4 regions of the Rhizobium sp. CFBP 13726 genome follow, and region 1 is predicted to be linked to each of the others. Evidence: predicted binding sites of a transcription regulator. Region 1 holds the regulator's gene; each other region holds the start of a gene.
What was found. The regulator PhoB, encoded in region 1, activates phosphate uptake and scavenging genes when phosphate is short. The targets are predictions, from matches to a motif close to TGTCATNNANCTGTCAT.
Positions count from the first base shown of each region.

Region 2: IFT66_RS02750 (esterase-like activity of phytase family protein) is a predicted target of PhoB. The motif match lies at 1,559-1,575, and genes of this name have one in related genera.
Region 3: IFT66_RS03045 (esterase-like activity of phytase family protein) is a predicted target of PhoB. The motif match lies at 1,855-1,871, and genes of this name have one in related genera.
Region 4: IFT66_RS08990 (DUF1045 domain-containing protein) is a predicted target of PhoB. The motif match lies at 1,832-1,848, and genes of this name have one in related genera.

Region 1 covers NZ_JACYUU010000003.1:377,138-380,205, reverse strand. Annotated here, with positions in the region: gene IFT66_RS15890 (ArsR/SmtB family transcription factor) at 1-430, opposite strand, end outside; gene IFT66_RS15885 (DMT family transporter) at 555-1,469, shown strand; gene phoB (phosphate regulon transcriptional regulator PhoB) at 1,451-2,134, opposite strand; gene phoU (phosphate signaling complex protein PhoU) at 2,260-2,973, opposite strand; gene pstB (phosphate ABC transporter ATP-binding protein PstB) at 3,025-3,068, opposite strand, start outside.
Region 2 covers NZ_JACYUU010000001.1:561,404-564,471, reverse strand. Annotated here, with positions in the region: gene IFT66_RS02760 (MFS transporter) at 1-163, shown strand, start outside; gene rnd (ribonuclease D) at 254-1,399, shown strand; gene IFT66_RS02750 (esterase-like activity of phytase family protein) at 1,649-3,007, shown strand.
Region 3 covers NZ_JACYUU010000001.1:621,399-624,466, reverse strand. Annotated here, with positions in the region: gene IFT66_RS03045 (esterase-like activity of phytase family protein) at 1-1,811, opposite strand, end outside; gene hupB (DNA-binding protein HupB) at 2,003-2,278, opposite strand; gene lon (endopeptidase La) at 2,465-3,068, opposite strand, start outside.
Region 4 covers NZ_JACYUU010000002.1:411,714-414,781, forward strand. Annotated here, with positions in the region: gene uraD (2-oxo-4-hydroxy-4-carboxy-5-ureidoimidazoline decarboxylase) at 1-25, opposite strand, end outside; gene puuE (allantoinase PuuE) at 22-978, opposite strand; gene IFT66_RS08990 (DUF1045 domain-containing protein) at 1,050-1,757, opposite strand; gene IFT66_RS08995 (NAD(P)/FAD-dependent oxidoreductase) at 1,870-3,068, opposite strand, start outside.

The DNA of each region.
Region 1 (3,068 bases):
CTCCATCGCCGAGCAGCATGTAGCCGCTTCCTGTTAGGGCATCGGCGAGCGCGATGGCGAGACGGCCGGCCATGTGATCGTAACAGGTGCGGGCAAGCCGTAACGCTTCGTCTTTCGGGCCGACAGGATGATGGCGCTTCGGCCCATCCGCGGCGACTGCCATCAACGCGTGGATCGCGTGCGCGACTTCCGGAGAGGCAAGTCGGTAATAGCGGTGCCTGCCCTGCTTCTCGACCTCGATCAGGCGAGCCTGCGCCAGTTTGCCGAGATGGCCGCTGGTGGTCTGCGCGGTGACGCCGGCGTGGCGTGCCAGTTCGCCCGCCGTCAGCGCCTGTCCGCCCATCAGCGCGGACAGCATGTTGGCGCGTGCAGCATCGCCGATCAGGCTTGCAACTTCCGCAATCGTATTTCCTGAAACCATATTGGGCATGATCCAGTTCTAGCACCGGAAAACTTTGCCGTCAGCGGTCAACGGTTCGGCCGTCGTCGAAGCATTTCTTTTCCTGGTTCCGCTAAGAGGGGCGGAGATTGCATTCATGGGGACAGGAACTGGAATGGCGGACACCAAAACAAGCATGGCAACGGATCTGTTGCTGCTCCTCACGCTCGCGACGCTTTGGGGCGCGTCCTACACGCTGATCAAAGTCGGTGTGGAGACGATTTCGCCTGTCACCTTTATTGCCGTCAGAACACTGGTCGCCGGGCTCATTCTCGCTGCGGCACTACGCCTTCGCGGATTGAAGCTGCCGACCGACCGGCAGACCTGGAAGCTTTTCACGGTTCAGGCCTGCCTCAACAGCGCGGTCCCCTTCACCCTCATCGCCTGGGCCGAACAGACGACCGATGCGGGCCTTGCCACCATCTTGAGTTCAACGACGCCGATCTTCGCCTTTCTGTTGACGGCGCTGATCACCCGCCATGAAAGCGTCTCTGCGGCCAAGCTGTTTGGAGTTGCCGCAGGCATTGTCGGCATATGCCTGATCGTCGGCATGGAGGCGCTTGCCGGCTCGGGCGAGAGCCTCTGGGCGCAACTCGCCATCGTGGCGGCGACGATCTGCTATGCGGCGGCTGCCATCTTCGGCAAGAATTTTAAAGGATTGGACCCGATGATGCCCGCCGCGGGATCGCTGATTGCAGGGGCGGCCATCCTCATTCCCGTGAGCCTCGTGGTCGATCGGCCCTGGACGCTGACGCCCAGCGCCGATTCCATGCTCGCCCTGTTGGCGCTGGCGGTATTTTCGACGGCGCTGGCCTTCGTCATCTATTTCCGGCTGGTCCAGACGCTCGGCTCCGTCGGCACGACGGCGCAGGCCTATCTGCGGGTGCCGATCGGCGTTGGCATCGGCGTCGTGTTTCTCGGCGAAACGCTTGCCTCGACAGCCTGGCTCGGTCTCGCCTGCGTCGTGACCGGCGTGATTGCCATGACGCTGCCGGCTAGGAGACGCGGTGCTCAGGCTTCCATCGAGTAGCCGGCACCGCGGACCGTGCGGATGACGTCCTGCATGTTGGAAAAGTTGAGCGCCTTCCGGAGGCGCCCTACATGCACGTCGACGGTACGCTCGTCGACATAGATGTCATGGCCCCAGACGCCGTCGAGCAGCTGCGAGCGCGAAAAGACGCGGCTGGGCGACGCCATCAGGAATTCCAGAAGTCTAAACTCTGTCGGCCCGAGGCGAACTTCGCGGCTCTTGCGGTGAACGCGGTGGGTTTCGCGGTCGAGTTCGATGTCGCCGCATTTGAGGACGCTCGACAGCACTTCGGGTCGGGCACGGCGCAGCATCGCCTTGACGCGGGCCATCAGTTCCGGCGTCGAGAAAGGCTTGACCACATAGTCGTCTGCGCCGGTGGCAAGCCCACGAACGCGCTCGCTTTCTTCGCCGCGCGCCGTCAGCATGATGATCGGCAGGCGTTCCGTCTCCGGCCGCATACGCAGGCGACGGCAGAGTTCGATGCCTGAAACGCCCGGCAGCATCCAGTCGAGAATGAGAAGATCCGGAACGCGCTCCTGAAGCCTGATTTCCGCTTCGTCACCGCGAAGCACGGTATCGACCTCGTAACCCTCGGCCTCCAGGTTATACCGAAGGAGGACGCTGAGGGCCTCTTCGTCTTCCACGACTGCGATCTTCGGCTGCATTCCGACTTGCTCCGTCACTCGTCCCGAACCGCACTTAGATCCGCCAGATCCGCTCGCGCTGCTTCAGGTCATTGGTTTTGGCAGTTATCGTCCCGAAACCGGCAGGCGATTTCGGGAGAGCTGCATCATGTCCCGGCGGAGCCGAGCATGTTGGACGTATCGTCCTTCGGACGTTCGCCCTCCGGCTGTGCGCCGGTCGCGATGTAGTAGATGGTCTCGGCGATATTCGTCGCGTGGTCGCCGATGCGCTCGATGTTCTTGGCGCAGAACAGGAGATGGGTGCAGGTGGTGATGTTGCGCGGATCCTCCATCATGTAGGTGAGGAGTTCGCGGAACAGCGAGGTGTACATCGCGTCAATCTCTTCATCGCGCTGGCGGATGATTTCGGCTTTTTCCGCGGAGCGGTTGGCGAAGACATCAAGAACGTCCTTGAGCTGCACCAGCGCCAGTTCGGAAAGATGCTCCAGACCACGGGCGAGCTTGCGCGGGACGCCTGTTCCCTGCACGGCGAGCACGCGCTTGGCGGTGTTCTTACCAAGGTCGCCGACGCGTTCCAGGTCAGCTGCAATGCGCAGCGTGCCGATGATCTCGCGAAGGTCGGCCGCCATCGGCTGACGCTTGGCGATGGTGACGATCGCCTTGTCCTGGATATCGCGCTCGGCGTGGTCGAGAATGACGTCGTCCGAGATGACCTTCTGGGCCAGCGCCGAGTCGGAGTTGACGAGCGCACGCACGGCATCACCGCACATCTGCTCCGCCAGACCGCCCATTTCGGAAATCCGGCGGTTCAGGTATTTCAGTTCCTCGTCATAGGCCGAGAGAATATGGGTCGAAACCATGTGTCTGATCCTTGATGTCTGCAGTTGCGGCTGACGGGTTCTGCGCTCGCATCAGCCGAAGCGGCCCATGATGTAATCCTGGGTGCGCTGGTCAT
Region 2 (3,068 bases), on a different contig from region 1:
CACGCTGCGCCGGATGCAGGTGCGGGCACCGGTGCCGCCGCAGCAGCGGAGTTCGCGCTTCCGGGCCCTCCTGCGCACGTCGGCCTATTTCAACCGGCTTGCAGACCCTGCGGACCGTGGTGGCGACAAGGACAGGGACGCTGACGGCAACAACAGGAAATAGCCGCCCGCTTCCGGGAAAGGCTGGCCGTTTGTCTTGACATCTGCGGCGGGAAGGGAAAGGAAGGTTGACCACCTGCACGTGAATGAGACGATGATCGAAACAACAATTGCCCTTCAGGAAGCCTGCGAAAAGCTGGCTCAGTCAGACTTCATCACCATCGATACGGAGTTCTTGAGAGAGACGACCTTCTGGCCGGAACTCTGCCTGATCCAGATGGCGAGCCCGACAGTCGAAGTTCTCGTCGATCCGCTGGCAAAAGGGCTCGACCTCAAGCCCTTCTTCGAGCTGATGGCGAACACGGCGGTCACCAAGGTGTTTCATGCCGCGCGCCAGGATATCGAGATCATCCACCATCTCGGCAATCTCGTGCCGCACCCGATCTTCGATACGCAGGTCGCCGCCATGGTGTGCGGCTTCGGCGACAGCGTCTCCTACGACCAGCTGGTCAACCGCATCAAGGGCGTGCAGATCGACAAGTCGTCGCGCTTTACCGATTGGAGCCGCCGGCCGCTTTCCGAAAAGCAGCTCGACTATGCGCTGGCTGACGTCACCCATCTGCGCGACGTCTATCTGTCTCTGAAAGAACAACTGGAACGTGAAGGCCGTGCCCTCTGGCTGACGGAGGAAATGGCGGTTCTCGAGAGCGCGTCGACCTATGATCTGCATCCCGACGATGCCTGGCTTCGTCTGAAGTCGCGGCTGAGGAAGCCAAGCGAACTGGCGATCCTGAAATTCGTCGCCGCATGGCGCGAACGTGAGGCGCGCAGCCGCAACGTGCCGCGCTCGCGCGTGTTGAAGGACGATGCGATCTACGAGATTGCCCAGCAGCAGCCGAAGGATACCGAAGCTCTCGGACGTCTTCGCACCGTGCCGAAGGGCTGGGAACGCTCATCCTCAGGCGCCGCGATCGTCGAGGCTGTCAATACGGCGCTGGCGCTGCCGAAGACCGAGATGCCGCATGCGCCGAAGCATGTTCACCTGCCGGAAGGCACGGGCGCTGCCGTCGAACTCTTGAAGGTTCTGCTGAAGCTCATTTCCGACAAGCAGGGCGTTGCCGCCAAGGTGCTTGCCAATACCGACGATCTGGAAAAGATTGCTGCCGAAGGCGAGTTGGCCGAAGTGGCCGCCCTTTCCGGCTGGCGTCGCGAACTGTTCGGCGACACGGCGCTCAAGCTGATCCAAGGCGGCGTGGCGTTGCGCTTCGTCAACAAGAAGGTCGAGGCGGTCGAGCTGTAAGGCTCGTCCTCACCGTCTTTCATAATACAAGGGATCGGCAACCGGAGCTCCGGAGCGCGATCCCTTTTCGTTTAAATCCCAGTTATTTGCAGCGTTCCAGGCCGGCTCCGCGACGCTTGAACTACCTGCTCTGGCACCGTCAAGAAACCGACGTAAAACCTTCATCCAAGCGTCAACCGATCATCACCCTACCGTCATGCGTCCCGCCTATCGACGTCGCGTGTTCTTCTCATTCGAACAGGTGATTTGATGACCAAAACCTTTTTAGCCTCCGTTTTCGTAAGTACCCTCCTCGCCGGCACGGCATTGGCCGACGACAAGGAGTTTCCCGCAAAGCTCGCGGGCCAGGCAATCCTGCCGGCCAATACGGTGACTGCTGCTCCAACCGATGCGCCTGAATTTCTCAAGACATCGGGCAAGTTCACCACGCCGGACCGCAAGCGCACGGAAAAGCTCGGATCGATCGACGGCAAGGACGGTGTTCGCGTCACCGACGTCAAGCTGCCATTCAACGGTCAGCCGATCCAGGGCTTTTCCGGGATCAAGGCGATGGCTGACGGCACGTTCTGGACGCTCTCCGACAACGGTTTCGGCTCCAAGGCCAATTCCTCCGACGCGATGCTGTTCCTGCACCAGGTGAAGTTCGACTGGGCGACCAACAAGGTCGATGTCGTCAAGAACATCTTCCTGTCGGACCCGAACAAGATCGCCCCCTTCCCGATCGCCATGGAAGGCAGCGACAAGCGCTACCTGACCGGCGCCGATTTCGATATCGAATCGATCCAGCCCGTCGCGGACGGTTTTTGGCTCGGCGAGGAATTCGGGCCTTACCTCATCAAGGTCGACATGCTCGGCCAGCTGACTGACGTCGTTGCCACCACCGTCGACGGCAAGAAGGTCACCTCGCCTGACAACCCGACCCTTTCGATGCCGGCCAACCCCGCCGCCAAGATGCCGGTCTTCAACCTGAAGCGTTCGGGTGGCTATGAAGGCATGGCACTATCGAAGGATGGGCAGAAGCTTTACGGCCTGCTGGAAGGCCCGATCTTCCTCGACGACGGCAAGGTCGAACAGGCCGATGGGCGCACCGCGCTGCGCGTCATCGAATTCGACATCGCTTCGAAAAGCTGGACCGGTCGTTCCTGGCTCTATCCGCTGTCTGAAAAGGGTGTCGCGATCGGCGATTTCAACATGCTGGATGCCACCACCGCGCTCGTCATCGAACGCGACAACGGCGCCGGCACCAAGGACAAGGCCTGCGCCGATCCGAAGCAGCCGAAACCGGATTGCTTTGATGCGCCGGCCGAACTGAAGCGCGTCTACAAGATCGAGATGACCGACGCCAATGTCGGCGCGGCCGTCCGCAAGATCGGCTATATCGACCTTCTGAACATCAAGGACCCCGACAGCAAGAAGATGGCTGGCTCGAAGGACGGCATCTACGACATGCCGTTCGTGACGATCGAGAATGTCGACCAGATCGACGCGACACACCTGATCATCGGCAATGACAACAACCTGCCCTTCTCGGCCGGTCGCGCCGTCAACAAGGCTGATGACAACGAGTTCAGCCTGATCGAAGCCGCCGAGTTCCTCAACGCGAAGTAAAGCAGTGAGGCGGTGATCGGCAGGCCTCTAGAGCCCGGACATCACCACGACGAAACAGAAA
Region 3 (3,068 bases), on a different contig from region 1:
GCGGCCCATTCCTTGGACTTCGGCTTGTAGGACAGAAGCTTCACCTGGCCCTTCGGATCGTCCTTCCATTCGCGCTGGATTGCCATCCAAAGTGTCAGGTCGTCGCCGGAACCGGTTGTGGTGATGCCTTCGAGGCCGAAGCGGGTTTCGCCTGCCAGAAGTTCTGCAGGCAGCGCGATCTCGGACTTGATCTCGCCCTTTGCGCTGACGTTGTAGATGCCGTGACCAACGAACTTGGCACTGTCGCCTTCGGAAGCCAGCCAGAAGCCACCCTTGCCGTCGAGTGCGATACCTTCGATATCGAGCTTCTGGGCCGGCTGACCGTTGCGGGTCACACGTACCACGCTGGTGATTTCGGCCGGCTTCTTCGTAGCGTCGATGGTGAAGATCGAGGGCTGCATGGCATAGACGCTATCGCTGACTGCATAGAGAATGCCGTCCTTTTCCGCATCACCGACGAGGCCCGACATGGCACCCCAGCCGAGCGGCTTGCCGTCGACATCCTTGGAGACGAGCATCGGATAGGCCTTTGCGCCTTCGCCAAGCTCGTAGATCATGACATGCGAGCGGGCACCGCCGTCTTCGCCGAGATCGGCTTCGTTGGCGGAGGCGAGCAGGTTGCGGCCGGGAATGGCGACAGCGCCTTCAGGCGAGATGCCTGAGGGCAGAAGCTGCACCAGTTCCGGTTCCGCACCGGTATCCTTGTAGACCGCGATCATCGAACCGCGTTCCGACAGGACGAAGAAATATTTCTGACCGTTGAAAGTCGCAGCTTCCAGGCCTTCCGGCTCGATGCCCTTGTTCTTGGCACGCTTTTCCGGGAAGTGTCCGACGCGGGCGACAGCATATTCGAGCGACGTGCCGGCGTCATAGAGAACCTTGCCGGTACGATCGAAAATGGTGAAACCGCGCGAGCCGCCCTTGTAATCACCTTCGTTGGCGACAACGAAACGATCGGTACCGAGCCACTTTACCGCATCCGGTTCGCGCGGAATGGCCGTGAGCTTGCCGGAGAAGGTCAGTGCGCCGTCGGTCTTGATGTCAACGCCATCGAGATCAACCGTGCCGGCCGGGAAATGGGCGGTAACCTTTGCGGTCTTGCTGTCGACGATGACGATGTGGTTATTTTCCTGCAGCGTCACGACGATTTCGCCGTTGGCGTTGATATTGACGAATTCAGGCTCGGGATCCTCAGGAGCGACGGTGGACAGTCCCGTCAGATCGACGTGACGGATGCTGTCGCAGACCGGCACGCCATTGTTCAGGGTGACAATCTGCAATTCACCGGCCGGCAGCTGCGGAAGAGCGCCGTCGTTGAGCTTTTCGTCGCGCTGGTTCTCGATGGCAATGGCCGCAAACGTGCCATCCGGCGAGATGACGACCGAGTCCGGCTGGCCGCCGAGATCACAGGTGTTCTCGAGTTTCCGGGAGGCGATATCGACCACACCGAGCTGGCCTGCGGGCTTGGTGAGGTCCTTGGTCCGATCGATGGTGACGAGAACCTTCGCACCGACTGCGGCGACCGAGTTCGGCTCGCCGTCGATCTTGACCGAGCCGCCTGCCTTCGGCGCTTTTGCGTCGGTGATGTCGATAAAGCCAATCGTGCCGCCCGGCGCATCGGAATAGATGAGCGTGTTGCCGTCGGCGGTGGCCGTGATGATTTCCGACGAGGTCGCCTTGTCCTCGCCCTTGGGCAGGTTCTGGGCGACCGGGAAGGATGCAATGCGGTTGAAGACTTGCTCGGCGCCGGCAGGAGCTGCAACGGAGCCGAGGAGGAGCGCGGTCAAAGCGGCGCGTGTCGAGAATGTCATGGGAAGCCTCCGTGAAACTACACTCGGCTTGTGCTGCACTGTCATGACAGGCGGATGACAGTTTTGGACGCAGAAAGAACGGACCTGCGGATAAGGCTCGAACACGCTTTCCGTTCAACGAAAAAGGCCCGGTTCTCACCGGGCCTTCTCAACGCTTTGCATCACGGCGGCAGGCCGCCAGATGCTTTCGATCAGCTGTTAACAGCTTCCTTGAGACCCTTGCCGGCCGAGAACTTCGGAACGTTGCGAGCCGGGATATCGACTTCAGCGCCCGTGGACGGGTTGCGGCCCTTGGATGCTTCGCGACGCGAAACGGAGAAGCTGCCGAAGCCAGCGAGGCGAATGTCGCCACCATTCTTCAGTTCGGCCTGGACAGTCTCGAAAACGGCATCGACTGCAGAGGCGGCATCAGCCTTGGAGAGGCCGGCTTTTTCGGCCACTGCGGACACCAGTTCGGTCTTGTTCATATTTCCACCCTTTCAACGGTTTTGGAACGACTCATTTGGTCGGCGCCGACAATAGTTTTGCGTCGGCACTTGGCAACCCAAAGGCTCCGAAAAAGCCTGAAAAACAAGGGGTCTTGGGCATTTTTCACAAAAAAAGCCGGCTTTCGCCGGCTTTTTTATCAGTTCGTGGCGGCTTCAAGGCACCGCTTAGTGAGCGATCGTTGTCGACGAGTCGTCGGCACCGTCAACTGTCGCAATGACCGGAGTCTCCACCGTGCCATCCCACTCGATCGGTTCGGGAAGGCGAACCAACGCGTGCTTGATCACCTCGCCCATACGCGACACCGGGATGATCTCCATGCCGTTTTTCACGTTGTCCGGAATGTCCGCGAGGTCCTTCGCGTTCTCTTCCGGGATCAGCACAACCTTGATGTTGCCTCGCAGAGCCGCAAGGAGTTTTTCCTTGAGACCACCGATCGGCAGCACCCGGCCGCGCAACGTGATTTCGCCGGTCATGGCGACATCCTTGCGAACAGGAATGCCCGTCATGATCGAAACGATCGCGGTTGCCATGCCGACACCGGCCGACGGACCGTCCTTCGGCGTCGCACCTTCCGGCACGTGCACGTGGATGTCCGACTTGTCAAAGCGCGGCGGCTCGATGCCGAAATCGACGGCACGGGAGCGGACATAGGATGCCGCAGCCGAAATCGATTCCTTCATCACGTCCTTGAGGTTGCCGGTGACGGTCATGCGACCCTTGCCCGGCATCATGACGCCTTCGATGGTGAGGAGCTCACCGCCGACTTCT
Region 4 (3,068 bases), on a different contig from region 1:
CGACGAAATCGTTGCGGGCGGTCATCGTGCAGCCACCGTGCTTGGGGCCGACACATCTGAGGGCTTGTGATGGGCATGCCAGTGGCGGGCGATCTCGATGCGTTGCGGCAGCCAGACCTTGTCGTGGGAGAGCACGTATTCCATGAACCGGCGCAGCGCCGCCACGCGGCCTGGGCGCCCGACGAGGCGGCAATGCAGGCCGACCGACAGCATCTTTGCCGCCCCCTCCTCGCCTTCCCGGTAAAGTGTGTCGAACGCATCCTTTAGATAGGTGAAGAACTGATCGCCGGTGTTGAAACCCTGCGGCGTGGCAAAGCGCATGTCGTTGGTTTCCAGCGTATAGGGGATGATCAGGAACGGCTTGCCATCCAACCCGGGAACCCAATAGGGCAGATCGTCGGCGTAGCTGTCGGACGAATAGAGGAAACCGCCCTCTTCCATGACGAGCTTCAGCGTGTTGTCGGATGGCTTGCCCTGATACATGCCGTAGGGACGTTCGCCGGTAAGCTCCGTATGCAGCCGCACCGCTTCGATTATGTGTTCGCGTTCCCGCGCTTCGTCGAAATCCTTGTATTCGAGCCAGCGGTAACCGTGGCTGGCGATTTCCCAGCCAGCTTCCTTCATCGCAGCGACAGCCTCAGGGTTGCGGGCCATGGCAAGCGTCACGCCGTAAACGGTGGTCTGCACGTTGAGTTCGGTAAACAGCCGGTGCAGCCGCCAGAAGCCGGCGCGCGAACCGTATTCGTAGATCGATTCCATGTTGAGGTTGCGCTGCCCCGGCCAGGCGGCGGCGCCGACGATCTCCGACAAGAGGTTTTCCGACGCCGGATCATCGTCGAGGATCGAGCTTTCGCCGCCCTCTTCGTAGTTGATCACGAACTGCACGGCGATATTGGCGCCGCCGGGCCATTTCGGATCAGGCGTGTGGCGGCCGTAGCCGACGAGATCGCGGGGGTAGTCTTTTATGGTTATGGGCATGGTCCACCTCGATTATCTCTTGTGGAAGGTAGCCCAGCCTTTCCGCCGATGTCGAGACGGAACGTGATCGCTCAGGCGATCTTGCGGGCGGAAACGCGCCCCATCGGATGCAGCGAATGCACATGGAACGGCGCACCGGGCTCATTCTCGACGAACAGCGCGATATTGGCGATTTCCAGGGGACGCAGCAGATACGGGTTGAAATGGGCGCGCAAGGCGGTTTCGAAACGCGGCATCTCGGCCGCTGTCATCGGGCCGGTCAATGTCATGTGGAAGCGGTATTCTTCCATCACGTATGGGTTGCCCCAGCGATAGAGATTGGAAAACTGCGGCGCCGAAAGATCGCCGGGATCGGCGCGTTCGAGTTCGCCTTCCGAGAGCGGCGCCCGAAACGCATCGAATTCCTGCACGACGGCGCAGGCGAGAAACCGCATCCGCTCGCAAGGCACAGCCGGAACGAGCCCGAAATAATTGCCGAGACGCGCCACTTCGAGAAGCGGCAGTTCGAAAGGATCATGCGATCCCGCAAAGTGCATCAGATCGCGCAGCAGCATCTGTTCGGTAATAGCAGGAGCGAGCCGGAACGGCGCCTTGAGCGTGGCGTGAAAACCGCAGCGGCGCGGCAGCGCGGTATGATAGGCGATCTCGTGCAAACCAAGGTTGCAGATCTCGGGCGGCTCCATCGCCTCGCCGGAATAGGCACTGCGGCCTAGCCATTGCGCCGCGGCAAGCGTCAGCGGATCATGCGCAGGTGGCGTAAAATAGAGTGCGTAGCGCATGCGTCACCTTTTCTGCCCCTGTTCGTTTATTCACGCATGCTCATCAACCCCACGAATTGGGTTACGCGATTTGCGTGACAGATTAACGACGAGAAAGGGCCGAAACGCGCGTTTAACGCGTAGCAACCGCAAGATGATCCGAAAGTATAAAACTCTCGGGTAGCGAGTGCTTCTGGCCGATGACGAAACCGAGCGCAGCATCTGCAAGCCTGTGGGCAAGCCCGAAGCTGACCTTGAAGCCGCCGGTGAGAGCAATGACGCGCGGATGGTCGGGATGCGGACCGACCATCGGCTCCCGACCGATCGCCTTCGGCCGTAGCCCGGCCCAGCGCTCCACCACTTCCGCACCGGAAAGTGCCGGCACGAGCGCGCGGGCGCGGACCAGGAGATCGTCGAGCTTGGCATCGGTGGCAAACGGCGCGTCGAATTCCTCCTCGCTGGTGCTGCCGACCGCCACGTGGCCATCGTCATGGGCGATCACATAGAGCCCGTTGAGAAACAGGATCGGAAGCGACGGATCGATATCGGCCTTCAGCAGCGCCGCCTGCCCCTTCACCGGCTGTCCCAGCGGAACCGAGATGGATGGAGACAGGGGCCCGAGCAGCGGAAACGACTGCGGACCGGCCGCAATCATGCAATGGCCAAAACCGATCGAGCGTCCATCGGAAAACTCGACGCGGTTTGCCACGGGGTCGATCCGCTCCGCCTGCAGTCCTTCGACCAGGCGCACGTGCCGGGCTTTGCCAAGGAAGGCCGCCAGCGCAGCCATCAGATGGCGCGGGGAAACGCGGGCGGCAAACGTGTCGTGCACGATGCCGGCTTCGGTAAAGGCCGGGTCCGGCCATCCGTCGAAAGGCGACGCATCGAGCACATGCCAGTGGAACGGATCGCCGTCGTGCCGCCAGTTGACCTCCGCCTCCTGCTGATGGCGTAGGGCGATGGGTCTGAGATGCGGCTTCGGCAGCGGGATCAGCCGACCGGAGCGGCGATAACCGCAGGACAGCCCGGTCTCGCCTTCAAGCCTAGAAACTTCGTCTTCGAGGGCGACCAGCGCATCGAACTGCGCCTGTTTTTTGTCGTTCCAGCGGTCGGGCACATGCGACATCAGCGCACCCAGAATGCCGCCGCTGGCACCCTGCCCCAACCGTCCGGCTTCGACCAAAAGGGTTCGGATGCCGAGCCGTTCCGCCTTGACCGCAGCCCAGATGCCCATGATGCCGCCGCCGATGATCAGGAGATCGACATGATCGCCGGGGAGATGCGGCATCGCTGGCGATTGACCCCGGGGACCTCGAGGATTATCCGCATCTT